DNA from 2 places in the Paenibacillus xinjiangensis genome. Region 2 is predicted to be linked to the other one. Evidence: riboswitches for the same ligand, from Rfam matches in the RefSeq annotation. Region 2 holds a riboswitch; the other holds the start of a gene.
What was found. A riboswitch is a leader RNA that binds a small molecule or an ion and turns the genes downstream of it on or off. The one in region 2 is predicted to bind cyclic di-GMP.

Region 1 (6,942 bases), on a different contig from region 2:
AAGGAATAATTTATGTGTTCGGTTGTTTTGTTCATGATCATCAAGGATACAGCAATACCATCAGTCATTCTGACTGTAAGGGCATCCTTCTTCGTTAGTTTCCCCTTGTTCTGATCATCATTGATTACGAGAAGGCTGGATGGATCTGAGAAGTTCAATCTTGCCCATGGAATTCTTATGTTCAACTGATTATCGTCCACATAAAAGTGGCTTGAGCTGTTCTCAAAAGACCCCGCCGTTAAGGTTGATGCATCCTCATACACCGCATCTACCTTTTTGCCTGCTTGTGTAACATAAGCCGGTGAGATTTCCTTCTTCATTCTCTCGAATAGACCCTTGGTTGACACTGCAGTATAGTAGGACCCTTCGGCTGCATTGTAGCTTGGAATGACCAGCAATTCTGCTTGGTCCGGACTATCGAGCCGAATATTGAACTCTACCCCTGACCATGTCTCAGCCAGATTAGAAGCAAGCTTATATTCTCCGTTCCTACGATCAATCGTATCAAGGTAAATCATTAAGCTTTCTTTATTAAAATCAGGCAGTTTGCTGAAATCTGCTCTCATGTACAGATAAGATTCATCCGCAGCCAGAGCTAGCGTATCCAAGGGCTCGGTCCCCCGCATATTAACCGAATACGTGGTAGGAACTGCTGACTCCATCGCCATAATGCCATAGTGCTGTGCAGAATCGACCATGTTATGCCATAGAACCCCACGGTTATACGGAATCATGAAGTCCGCGCTGGATTCACTGCTTTTCCCCCACTCATCAGACCATTCATAGATTAGACCACCCATAGCGCCGCTATCCTTAATATGAGCAAGCAAGGTGAAAATCCCCTTACCCTGCTCTTCTTCGCTCCAGCCATTGCTCGTTGGAAGACCAAATTCACTAATTAATACGGGGTATTTGTTCTGAGCCTTCACATAGGCATTCAAATATTCCTTGAATCCTGTGAAGGAGGATAAGTGTCCCGTCGTACTGCCTTCCGCAAACCCTAGTTGATTAGGGAAAATACGATGGGCCACGAACAGCCCGCTTGTTACTTTATTACTCACATCAATATGACCCAGCGTAACAGTCGCGCTGGCCTTATCAGCTGCTGAACCGTACAGATTATGATACAAGCTTTCCACCTCTGGATGGCTAACCACGCCAGTCGGGTGCTGAATATTATAGTTGACCTGCTCGTACAGATAGACGTTATCCACCACAGATGCAAGCCATGCTTCGGTTGGTGTAGCGTTAGCACCAGCAGATGCATATTCGCCTGTGTACCCACTGGAAGCCGCTGCATCCGTTGCTGCAACAGATACTGAACGGAGTCCCGGATCTACTAAGTATCCCAGCACATAGCCTGAGACATCACTCTTGTACGTATCCTGATTCTGCCCATCAGTGATCGTCGCTTGGCCATGAATGGCATCAATTGTATGCTTAATGGCTTCCTGATAAGACCGATTATAGTCACTATCCCAATAGTTATCTGCCAGCGGGGTCTGAGCAGTCGATATATTCTGTAAGAGATATAGTGCTCTATCAGGATGATTGAAATTATAGACATCAAGGGCACGGTAGAATTCAGAAGGCATCAACGTATAAACCCTAATGGTATTGGCGTTCATCTCTGCAATTTTCTCGAACCAATCCTTATAAAAGGCTGGGTCATCAGGCAAGCCGCTGTTTACCGTACCGGGAATGGTAGCCCCGATATCAACGCCTTTGACATACAGCTTATTCCACGAGCCATTTCTGTACACCGAGAACTGCCCATCCGTTATCTTGGACACGAGCTGTTTCCCGTCGCTTAACCTCTCCGTCTCCCCTGTATAAGATAAGCTCTGGTCTAACGGCTTCAGATCTCGCAATAGGGTAGACATAAAGGGCATATAGAAATTCCAGTAAAAGTATGATAAATCACCCTCATTATCGATACTGAAATAACGATACAAAGCGGCTGCTCCCAAGAACTGTTTGATTTTGTCCGGCGCTCGGTAATCCGTGAAATCACCAGCCATATAATAGGAGCTCTTCCCATTCGCTTGATTAGCAATTATGGCAGGGAGCTTCTGGCTGAGGCCGAATGGCTTTAGCTGATCCTCTCCCTCTTTCGTTAGATTCAAGTTGTACCAAGCAATTACCGAATCCTGATTCGTTGGCTCCACAATTTCAAACCAGTTATAATAGTCAATCTCCTTCGTATTATAGACATCCGTATTCTCTTCCGTCATACTCACTTGGAGTGTTCGTCCAGTAAAACCAATATCACGCTGTAGGACGACAATTCTATTATTGCCAGCTATAACGATACCTCCGCCAGTCATATTCCATTGTCTGCCGTATTGCTGTTCATAGATAGCTCTGATCCAGCTAGGCACATCGGCAGTTGAGGATAGGTCGGAGAAGAATTTGCCCGCTAAGCCCGTGTAATGCAAGCCAAAGATCGATTCCAGCTCCTTCGATACGTTAGCCTTTGTCGGGTCTCCTGCAATGTTGTATTCCCCAATGACAGTTGTCCCCTTCTCATAGCTGGTTGCAATGAACGCAATCTCTTCATCAGTCATACCAGAAATCCCTGCGGCCTCTACCCCATTGATTCTAGAACCTCCGGTGCCATACATATCCGATAAATAGATCAGATCAGGAACAGTTGGCCGTTGCTCAAGCGGTTTATTCTCCAGCCTTCCATCCACCAGAAAGTTACCATAATAATCGCGATGAATATCATATGCTTTTTTAGTCTCCGGCTGCTTAATGCCCATATAACCAAGAAGCCAGAACAGCCCTCTCTGCTTGCTGTAATCCAGCTCACTCCCCTCTCCAGAGGCGTTAGTCTGTATAGGGAAGGTCTTATTAAGCACTACGATATCAAGATATTTGCTGCCTTTACTCTGCCAGAGCACGAAGGGTGCCGCTAGAACGACGAATAACAGGATGAGTATCACGTATCGTACTTTAAGTTTTTTCCAGTTCATTTTATTCCAGACCTCAATTTCTAGACTCTAATTCTAGGAACCCTTTTTGTAAAATATAATACGAGGGCTTCAGCCTCTCATGGAACGTTGGCATCTCCCAATTCTTCCACGTATACCTGTTCATTGGCACCTGCTGCATGTCTTCTTCCTTATTACGATTGTCAATCCGGACAAGCCCAACATGAATGCCCTCAATCTGAAGTGGCGATATTTTCCCGCGAGCATACATGTCATCAATGATTACTTTGTTCGAGGGGTCCATCACATTCAGCAGCTGCCATGGTATTCTTATTTCTAATTGACCATTCTCGTAATAGAAATCACTGAGTGAATTGAAATCCGGACTGTCCGGATTGGCATTGCCATACTCAAGAAGACCCGTTTCATAACCGGTGAATGGAATCTCGATATCCGTATTCGGAATTGTAATCCTTCTACTCAAGGCCAACATAATCGGATTGAATAGACCAGAATTTTTCTTCTGAAATGCTTCATTCTTGTCAATAAACTTATTCTGTACCGCATAACGGAAATAATAATTATCATAATAGGCATCCACTAGCAGACGAGAATCTGCAGACCCATTAATGCTAATGACAAAATCTGCTGGATGACTAAAGGTTGTATCATATTCCGAATATTGCTCATTGCCTTGGCCATCTATACTATCAATTGGTATGAGCAGCTTATCCTTATTGAAGTCAAAATCCGGTGCATCTACTCTTAAATAAACATACGCTTCATCGCTCTTGATATATAAGTTCATTCCATCCTTCGAGTAGAGAGGGGCATCATTCGCCCATTCATCAACCTTCCCATCGACATAGCTGATGTTCTCTGTCTCACCTGGATCAAAGGCCAATAAGCCAAAATGCTGCTCATTGGTCTGAACATTGGACCAATATGGACGGTAATCCGGCAAATCTAGCTCACTGTTATTCCACGTTCGCTTGAACCACTCGTCCTGCCATGAGAAGACCAGCCCTCCCGCAAGATTTGCTGTGTGAATGTCGTTAATCATATGTACCAGCATATCGCCCTGCGTTTTCTCGTCTATAAACCCTTGGTTAAACCCTGTTACTGCGTTCTCATGCGCTTTGCCTCTTGATGCCGGGATACCGAACTCAGATATGACAATCGGCATCGTATGAACCTTCTTGATATCCTCCAGATATGCGAGATATGGGTTAGGCTTACCCTCGGAATCCATGTATGCAATATAATCCGTCTGGAAGCTCATTGAATCTGGATAATAAGGGTAGACGTGATAAGACGCGAACATGCCTGGCTTGAAGGTATCATGCCATTTCACGTGCTCTACATTCACTTCTACTCGATCTTCATTTAAGTAGGGCTCATTAGGATGCTCCAGAGGGTCCGTCGTCACCCAGTTGGAGAATGCCACCGGTCTCTGCATACTGTATTTGTCCATCTCATACGTGATAATCTTATCTCCTACTTCTGCCAGAAAAGCCTCGAATGGAGAAGCATTCTCCGTATATAGGAACTCTCCATCATAATGATTGCGTGCAGTGTTATTCTCATCCGTACCCATAACAAAAGAAGGCTCCCATTCAATGCCTAATATCCAACCCACGACATATTCCGAAATATCGGCTGTATATGTACCGTCTGCGTGACCCTTGCGAACGGGGAGATAGTTGTTACCATGTATGATATCAACGATATCTTTGCCGCTCTGGATAACATCATTCATGATTTTATCTTCACTGCCGAATGCATCATCAATGGTTAGAATATCGTTCTCATTCACCCAAACACCATGGATGACGTAGATAAGCGGCTTGCCTTCTTTTTTGGCTTCTTGATTGAAATCATATAAAGCGTTATAAAATTGTGGTCTCAGCTCCGTATACACCCTGATCGTATTCGCATTCATTGCGGATATATAACCGAACCATCTATAGTACTCCTCATAGGTGATAGCGACCTCTCCTGGAAAAGTCCCCGGTTTACCTGCGCCGATATTCACGCCCTTGATAAACATTTTATTCCACTGGTCACCTTGAAGGACATAGAAGGAAGAAGCATCCGTCTTACTAACATATTTAACTCCGTTCACCTTAGGAACAACGGCCCGCTCCTCCGAGTGGTTCTCTGAGGCTAGTTGTTCATAACCAATGACAATAGCAGTAATTAGTAAAATCATCAACAATAGTATCCATACCTTTTTCCTAGACATCACCCTCAAAATCCCTCCTTTTTACATTTTATAGGTAATTAGAACCGATGTCTATATACCTATGACAAATCTATCGAAAACTATATAAATTTGGAAATAAACTGTAAGATAAAAAAACAACCCCTCCGATGCCTGGGGCTGCTCTCTTCTACTCTCTTATTTCATTCGCATCCAACTATCATAATAGTGAATGGCTATTCCATTAAATTCCGAATGGGTCTTATAGCTGTCATATACAATCTCTAACTGCTGGTCCATATACGCTTTGCTCTCCTCATAGAAGGTTACAAAGTTAGTGGAAGCCGTAAGCCGTCCTGTTTCAACGGCAATCGTGCCTTTTACATTATATTGCTCGAATAGCTTCATTTCCTTAGCAGCAATATTGATGATACCGTTCGTTCCCTCCGCTTTATCCCGGTAGGCCATAATGGTTATCAGCTTCACATGCTGACACAGCCATTCGGCAATATTGCCTGCACCATACTGGTTCGTATAATTCACACCATAGAACCAGAATGGAATATCAATTCCAAATGTAATTTCAAGCTCACTAGAATAGGTTTTGAAATCAAGCATCATGGATTGGTAGGCTTCCAAATAGTTTTCACTGTGATCTTCATAATCTTCATTCTCGTAAGGCTCAACATCCAAATGTATGCCTGCAAACTTTTCATTAACGGCTGCCTTCTTTTGATAGTCTTTCAGCCAGTTAACAAAGGCGGTTTGAAGCTCTGTGCCATCGTCGGCAACCCACTGAGGTGCCCCATCCAATGCATGAACCTTAATTCCATTCGCATTCGCTTTACTAATAAAAGCTTTATAGCTGCTATAAGCAATAGTAGGATCTATCTGCAGCCTTAATTCCTTCACCGAATGGTTGATAAGATCCTTCATTACAGCATTAGGACGAGTAACTATCTCTGAGGTATCCCACAGCCACGTTGATAAATTGGCATTGGTCGTATACTTATAGATTGTTTTCGCTAGTATCACCTCGGGGATCGCTATATAAGTCAAAAGTACGGCGCATAAGGCAATTATGATTTTCTTCATATAAGATGATCCTCCCGTTCATTATTGCGAACATAAAAACACAGTCCGGATTCACCCCGAACTGTGTTCAGATTACGCAATAACAACGAGCATAAATGCCTGTTCCTATCACTATCTTCGTTCGGCAACTGGCTGCCCTAGGTTCTCACCCTTAGGCCCTATAGTTTTGCGTCGCTGCTTTTCGGCAGGTTTGCTATTATCGTGAAGCTATATGGATCTATTACTCATTTCATTGTTATTTTCTATATCATATGAAATAGAAATGGATTTGTCTATATTCTCTTATTTCGAACGGTACAGCAAGTATACGAAGTAAGGGGCGCCAATTAAGGCGACGACGAGAACCCTACACCAGTCAGAACAAGCTTGAACGGTGTGAAGCCTACCTTCCGCTGATAGGAGAATAGATAAATAATAGCCGCCCTAGCAGCCCAGGATCAGCCAGATTATTCCTAGTAATAATCTGTAGAATAGCGCCCGATAGCGCTAGTGCCATTCCTGCTAATAGTGTAATCAGCATGCGCGGCATAGATATGCTCTAAATCGGCCACGACTTCCAGAGTCATGTTACACGCAGACAGATGCTCTGAGCGCTGGCCTAATGATAGCTTTCAGAGCACACGAGCTGGAGGCTACATTGTATTTTGTGCAATCAAAACAGCAGGGATGGTAGTAATAAGTTCTTTAGGTTGTATTTCATACAATCAA
Region 2 (6,942 bases):
GATCGTAATGATATCCTGATTCTCGAAGCCGAGCTCCTTCATTCCTTTTACAAAGCTGTCCAGCAGCTCCCCAGCCATCTCTTTTTTGATCTGCATAATGGTCGACTCCTCACTCGTGACAAATCTGCCGAGGCCTCGCCTCGTTTCTACAATACCTTCCCGTTCAAGCTCCTGGAATGTTCTTTGGATCGTGTTAGGGTTAATCTGCAGCTCGACAGCCAGTTCCCGCACAGACTCAATCTTGTCGCCCGGCTTCAGCTTGCCGTTAATAATCTGCTTCTTTATATAGTTCATAATCTGGATGTAAATCGGCATGTTGTTATCGAATTCTATGCTCACAATGGGTACGGCTCCTTTCTAAATAAATCTTGTGTTCCTATTAGGCGACATCGCGTTTTTTGAAGGTAACGAAGCTTGCCGTTAGAAACACAGCTATATAAACAACCAGAACGATAATTGAGAACCCCATGTTCATCCCTTCAACAGGCGGTCCGCTGCTGTTATAGACAGAGAGGTCTGCATTAGGGAATAAAATAAACTTGCTGAATGAGTAGGAGGAGAGCAGCATCGTTAAGATTCCGCCACCCATTATAGTGAGCATGCCGATACCGACTGTAGCGCCACTTGATTTGGTTAGAACCCCTGCCATAAATGTAAGTGTGCTGTACACGATCGTATACACTGCCACATACAGAATGTTCGTCCATATGCTTCCCCATGATGCTTCTCCCAGACTGCCCATACCGTATAAGATTACCTCTGCAACTAGTGATGCAAGAAGGGTAACTGCTAGCAAGGAGAAGGAGAACAGCAGCATCACAACATATTTCGATGCTAATATTTTGGAGCGACTCTGCGCCCGGATGAGAAGGAATTTAATCGTACCGAATCGATGCTCCTGCGATACAATTCCTGCGGTAAAGATAATAACGATGAACGGCAGCAGTTGACCAACAGCATTCATCGACATCAGGCCTGCTGTGAAATTCTCTGAAGCAGCACCATCAGGCGACAGCTTATACATTACATAAGCGAACAAAGCTACGAACCCCACCATGATGGCATAAGCGATAAAAAACGATTTTTTCTTGTACATCTTGATCCATTCATTGATTAATAACGCACCGAACTTATGCAATGCGGTTCCCTCCTGTCCATTTCATGAATTCATCCTCAAGTGATACTCTCGTCTCTTCAATCCGATAGATTTTAACGTCAGCCTTAGTCAGCTCTGCAACAGCCATCGGTATGAGCTCATTGTCCAGCTCCATCGTAAGTGTATTTGATCCCGTCTCTTTCAACTTCGCAGATACGTTCTCAGCGCTCTCAAGAACGTTTAACGCACGGGTTAGCTGATCCACTTGCACCGTAACGGTAACTCTTTGCTGCTCAACAGCAGAAGCTCCACCGAGAGAACGTGCGGTTACGAGCTTCCCCTCTTGGATGACGATAACTCGGCTGCACATTTGTTCGATCTCGCTAAGCAGATGACTGGATACCAGAATCGCAATTCCTCTCTCCCTTGCTATCCGCTTCAGATAATCCCTCATTTCCCGAATACCAGCGGGATCAAGGCCGTTGGTTGGCTCATCGAGTATGAGTACAGAAGGATCATGCAGCAGAGCCTGCGCAATGCCGAGACGCTGTCTCATGCCAAGCGAATAAGCTTTCACCTTCTTACCAAGCGCATCTTGAAGCCCGACAAGCTCTGCTACACTGTTAATCTGAGACTCCGAGACACCATCAGACATTCGCTGATATTGCTTCAGATTATCGTAGCCTGTCATATAAGGATAGAATTCTGGATTCTCGATAATGCCCCCTATATGCCGAATTGCCTTCTCGAAGTTATGGCGTATGCTGTGTCCGGCTATCTGCACATCACCTTCTGTCATATTAATTAACCCGACAAGCATTCGGATAGTCGTCGTTTTCCCTGCTCCATTAGGACCCAGCAGGCCAACAATCTCACCTTTGGCAACATCGAACGATAAGCTGTCGACGATTGTCTTTGTATGGATTCTCTTCGTTACGCCATCCAGCTTAAGCACGATAGATGGGTTCGTAATAATCGCTGTCTTCATGAGTATATCTCCTCCGCACCAGTGTTATAGTTAAATAGTACACTAATTCATTAAGACTGTAAAGGGTAATATTGTATATTTTTCAAAATGGATCACCACCTATCCACGACAAAAAAGCCGCCTCAGTCTGTCCTTGTCAGGACCTCTGAGACGGCTGTATGAAGCAAATAGTGCACATTTATACTTCCAGCCACTTCGTTGCAGCCAGATTCTTATACCAATAATAACTGCTCTTCGGTGTGCGCTCCAGCGTCTGGAAATCGACATGAACGAGGCCGAAAGGCTTCGTGTAGCCGAATGCCCATTCAAAGTTATCCATAAGCGACCACACCATGTAATCCTTCAAGTTAACGCCGGACTGCAGCGCACGATGCAAGGCAACCATATGCTTGTGCAAGAATGCAATACGGGCTTCGTCATGTACTTTGCCTTCTTTTTTATCCGCTTCGTAGCATGCTCCGTTCTCGGTAATATAGATCGGAACGGCTGCCTGTGTAGTAATTGATACCAAGGAAATCGATTGGCTGGTGAATCATTTCCATATCACCCGCCTCAATCTTAACGGAATAGCCCTTGCCTGCATACCACTCTACAACCTCTTGTGGATATTCACCCTTAAGGACGGGAGACAGGAACCATTCGTTGAAGGAAGCATTGCGGAGCATCGCTGTTCTCACATCTTCTTCACTCGTACTGTAGGGCTCTCTCCACTCTGTATTCGGAGCGTATCCAATTTCCCCGGCAATATTTAGCTCTCTGAATCGCTTAACAGTCTTGCCGTGAGCAACCAGAATATGATGCGCAACATCAAGTGCTGCCTGCATATCCTGTTTGCCAGGAGCATGAGCTCCAATATAATTAGATAGAATTGAAATGCACCAAGGCTCATTCAAGGTCAGCCATTTCTTCACCTTGCCATTTAATCTAAGAAATACGGTCTCAGAATATCTCACGAAAACTTCAATCGTAGCCCGATTCTCCCAGCCGCCTTGATCTTGAAGCGTTTGTGGCAGATCCCAGTGGTACAGAGTAACGAACGGTTCGATACCGCTCGCCAGGAGCTTGTCGATAAGCTCTTCATAATAAGCAAGGCCTGCTTCATTCAGCTCACCTGTTCCTTGTGGGAACAGACGAGGCCAAGCAATGGAGATGGCGGAAGAGACCTATTCAGCTGAATTTAGATTTTGAAGACAGCTACATTTTGCTTAAGGTTATTAGATGATTGCTTCAGCTTCTCTGCCAGTTCTTGCAGCTGATCTGATACCTCATTCTGCTCCAAGGACATTCCGCTCATATGCTCCATCTTGCCATTTACATCAGACGAAGTTTGTAGTAATTTATCTACAGCAGTGACGATATGCGTCATTCCCGACGTAATCTCGCTAATAGCTGTAGAGATTTCTGATACTTGCTCAGACAAAGCGCTGCTCTGCTTCTCTAAGCCTTTGAACATGTCGCTTGCGGTAATTGAAGCCTGCTTCGTTGTTTGGATAACTTGACCGAATGCACCAAGACGCTGGCTGCTTGACACAACATCGCCTTGTATAAGCTGCAGCTCCTTCGTAATATTTTTAGAGATAGAATCCGTTTGGCCAGACAGCTTGCGAATTTCTTCTGCTACTACTGCGAAGCCTCTGCCATGAACACCAGCCCGCGCTGATTCAATTGACGCATTGAGCGACAGCAGATTGGTCTGTGTGTTCAAATCCTGAATGCCCTCCAGAAACTTGGATACGTTGCTGTAGCGTTCTGTGATCCGGTTGAATGCTTCTGTGACCCGTTCGAACTGCTCTACAGTCTGATTGACCATCTGAACGACGCCTTCCATATCCTGCGAGCCTACCCGAGATGAATCTCTCATTTGCTGCATATCACTATTAATATAGTCACTGGAAGCCGCGATCTGCTGCGAGCTTGCTGAGATTTCTTCTGTAACCGCAGATATGGATGATGCATCATCATATTGAGACAATAGGACCACTTTACCTTGATCAATCTGACCCTTCACATTCTCCGATGCCGTCCGGTTGCGGCCAATCATATCCCCCATATTATAAGAGATGTTCAGCACAACCTGGCTTACCTCCAGTGTTGACTTGACTGTGCTGCGAAGCTGCTCACCCATATCGGCCAATGCGACATCGATATCTCCGAATTCATCAGAACGCACCAGCTTCTTATCATACGTAAAGTCACTGTTCTTATAGGCAGTAATACGGCCCGTAATGCCCACAATACCCTTCTTGATACTGCGACTTAACGAATAAGACATCAGGAACGGTATAATCGCAAGAATAATGATATTGATAATAATGATAATATTAGTCGTCTGAACGCTTCTGCTTAGCCTGTCATCCGTTGCAGCGATGTCGATCGTCATTCTTTCTTCCACTGCTGTATTGCCATAGCTAAGTGTAATATTATAGACATTCGTCAAGCTTCTAACGAGCTCTGATTTTTTCTCCGAATCAATGCTCGAATAATCGGAATTATAGCTTATCAGATCATAATAGGCCAGCTCGAATACTTTCACTTGATTCGCGTAGAGTACTTGGTCTATGCTCGGTGGATATTCCTTATCCAGCTGCTCGAAGGTAACCAGCAGCTTCTCAAGCTTAGCCGGAAGAGCTTGCAAATCCTCTCCTATTGCTTCAGAGCCTGCACCCTGATTCTCTATTGAATTAATCATAACCAGCATCGTTCTCAGCATCGTATCGGACACTTCGCGGTAGTCTCTTTCTGCTGCATCAAGTCGATCTGAAGCTTTTAACGCATTAGAAACAGATAAATTCTGGGAATAGATCAGTATGCCAGAACCGATATTAAACAAGGTTATGACGGTCGTGATCAACAACAGCTTCGTTGCTACTTTTTGCTTACCCACCAGTGCTCCTACCAGCTTCATCCACTTTCTTACCTTATTCATCATTTCTCTCCTTTTTCTCCACCCCTGATAAATAAAAAAGCTATGCAGCCACAGAAGGGGCGCATAGCTAAATAAGCTTATATGTCCTGCATCCGGTGGTCTGGCAGCCTTAGTCTGCAACCTTAGGCCCATAACTTTGCGTCATTACTTTTCAGTAATTTTGCCTTTTATCAGATTATGTATGTTTTTGTCTATGTCTGTCTAATATTGTAGGTTATTTCTTACATTTTGTAAAACAAAAAAATAGAGCAAGAGGACTATAATAGTCATCTTGCTCTATTCCTTATCCTAGGGATGAATCAGCTGTTTCAATTGCTGCTCATCCTTATACTCTAATAACACTTCAGATACTGGAATGTCTTCATAATCCGGCTTAACAAAAGCCTGATCCTTCAAATAATAGCCTTGTTCCTTCGCGATGGTATAAAAGGCACAGAACTGACCGGCTTTGCGAATCGCTTCTGCTTCATCAGAATAGCCAGCCAGCTTGTTACCCAAACCGAGCGGATTCGTCGCGCTCTGAATACTTAATTGAAATGCCTGCCCATCCTCGTCGGTTTGCTTGACGATTATCTCACTGTCAAAGCAAGAAATTCGATGTTTAATGGTCATTTCATCCACCGCCTTCTTCGCGTTTATGAGTATACTAATGTTTCAGATCAATGATGATCTGCCTTCGTTATGATGAGCACCCTGCCCTTGTCGAGCTCCCGCTCATAATGCTCAGCCTCCCGATCCGTCAGTCCGACAGATTCAAGCTTCGAGCGAAGCTCGTCCCCTCGGCTCCTGAACATGTTAGCCATTGCATTGAACACGCCTTCTTCGGTAACACCGATTTTACTCGCATTCGTGAATTCGGACAGTGAATTCGTACGGTCCTCTTCATGGGCTAGAACAAAGATATCATCCTCTCCATAGCCTCTTACGTTAAGCTCACGAACCGCATTCAAAGCTCCTATGCCACTTTCTACTACTTGTACAGATGGTCTCATTGTGTCATTCCTCCATTTCGGATTATCGTTCTCGAATTGTGGTAGTTAGCTGATCGCCTTGACCAGTGTACGAATGATTAACCCGATTGGAGCTCTTTGAAACATTCACACAGGACGGTATAATAGATCAGTATTAGAACATATTAGATCAGGGGGTAGGATATGGACTTTCGATTAGATTTGATTGAGAACAAGGTAGAGTTTTTTGAAGCCTACGATTTGCGTACACTGGAGCTCAGAATCGACCAGCAGATTGAGAACAATAAAGGTCTGCTTCTGGATGTTCATTCGGTGAACCATCATGCTGTCTTTAATCCGAACACAGGCAAAATGCAGTATAGCGCCGTTGTTCATTTCAAGGCCAAACGTCTGCCATAGTCATTCATTACTATAGTTAAGAAGACCCGCGATTTCGTCATTCAAAGCTCAGGTGACGGCATCGCTGCGGGGCTTGAATTATCTGAATTATTTTACTTTAATAAAAGGGTTGCATAATCATAATAGTCTATGGCATAATACATCTTGTGCCTGAGACATTAACACAATGTACTTGAGACACTAACACGCCGGTGTAGCTCAGTTGGTAGAGCAACTGACTTGTAATCAGTAGGTCGGGGGTTCGAATCCTCTCGCCGGCACCATCTTTACGGGACGTAGCTCAGCTTGGTAGAGCACCTGGTTTGGGACCAGGGGGTCGCATGTTCAAATCGTGTCGTCCCGACCATAAAGAACACACTTACTAGAAGCTTGATAACTCAAGCTTCTTTTTTGCATTCCTAGCTATTCAACCTAAGCTATACAGGTGAACACTGTTCTTCTACAGCATCCACCTGCTTCCTTCTATATAAAGCTTCGTAAAGACGGCGCCCTGCGAATTCGAGTATGCTGCTCATAGGAATACGCCAGCTTAATAAGCAGCGGCTCCTCGTATGCCCTCGCC

Region 1: another riboswitch for cyclic di-GMP. It lies ahead of AC6ESP_RS15160 (amidase); the one in region 2 lies ahead of AC6ESP_RS16380 (methyl-accepting chemotaxis protein).

Annotation. Positions count from the first base shown of each region.
Region 1 is NZ_JCAALS010000014.1:164-7,105, reverse strand. It holds gene AC6ESP_RS15170 (hypothetical protein) at 1-2,978, opposite strand, end outside; gene AC6ESP_RS15165 (family 2 glycosyl transferase) at 2,992-5,181, opposite strand; gene AC6ESP_RS15160 (amidase) at 5,338-6,234, opposite strand; cyclic di-GMP riboswitch class I at 6,355-6,439, opposite strand; partial or broken gene AC6ESP_RS15155 (iron chelate uptake ABC transporter family permease subunit) at 6,573-6,772, opposite strand.
Region 2 is NZ_JCAALS010000015.1:113,330-120,271, forward strand. It holds gene AC6ESP_RS16355 (GntR family transcriptional regulator) at 1-339, opposite strand, end outside; gene AC6ESP_RS16360 (DUF2705 family protein) at 380-1,138, opposite strand; gene AC6ESP_RS16365 (ABC transporter ATP-binding protein) at 1,131-2,084, opposite strand; gene AC6ESP_RS16370 (family 1 glycosylhydrolase) at 2,263-2,595, opposite strand; gene AC6ESP_RS16375 (glycoside hydrolase family 1 protein) at 2,522-3,235, opposite strand; gene AC6ESP_RS16380 (methyl-accepting chemotaxis protein) at 3,262-5,010, opposite strand; cyclic di-GMP riboswitch class I at 5,102-5,185, opposite strand; gene AC6ESP_RS16385 (hypothetical protein) at 5,299-5,622, opposite strand; gene AC6ESP_RS16390 (YflT domain-containing protein) at 5,670-6,002, opposite strand; gene AC6ESP_RS16395 (YrzA family protein) at 6,165-6,380, shown strand; tRNA gene AC6ESP_RS16400 (tRNA-Thr) at 6,568-6,643, shown strand; tRNA gene AC6ESP_RS16405 (tRNA-Pro) at 6,650-6,726, shown strand; gene AC6ESP_RS16410 (amidase family protein) at 6,843-6,942, opposite strand, start outside.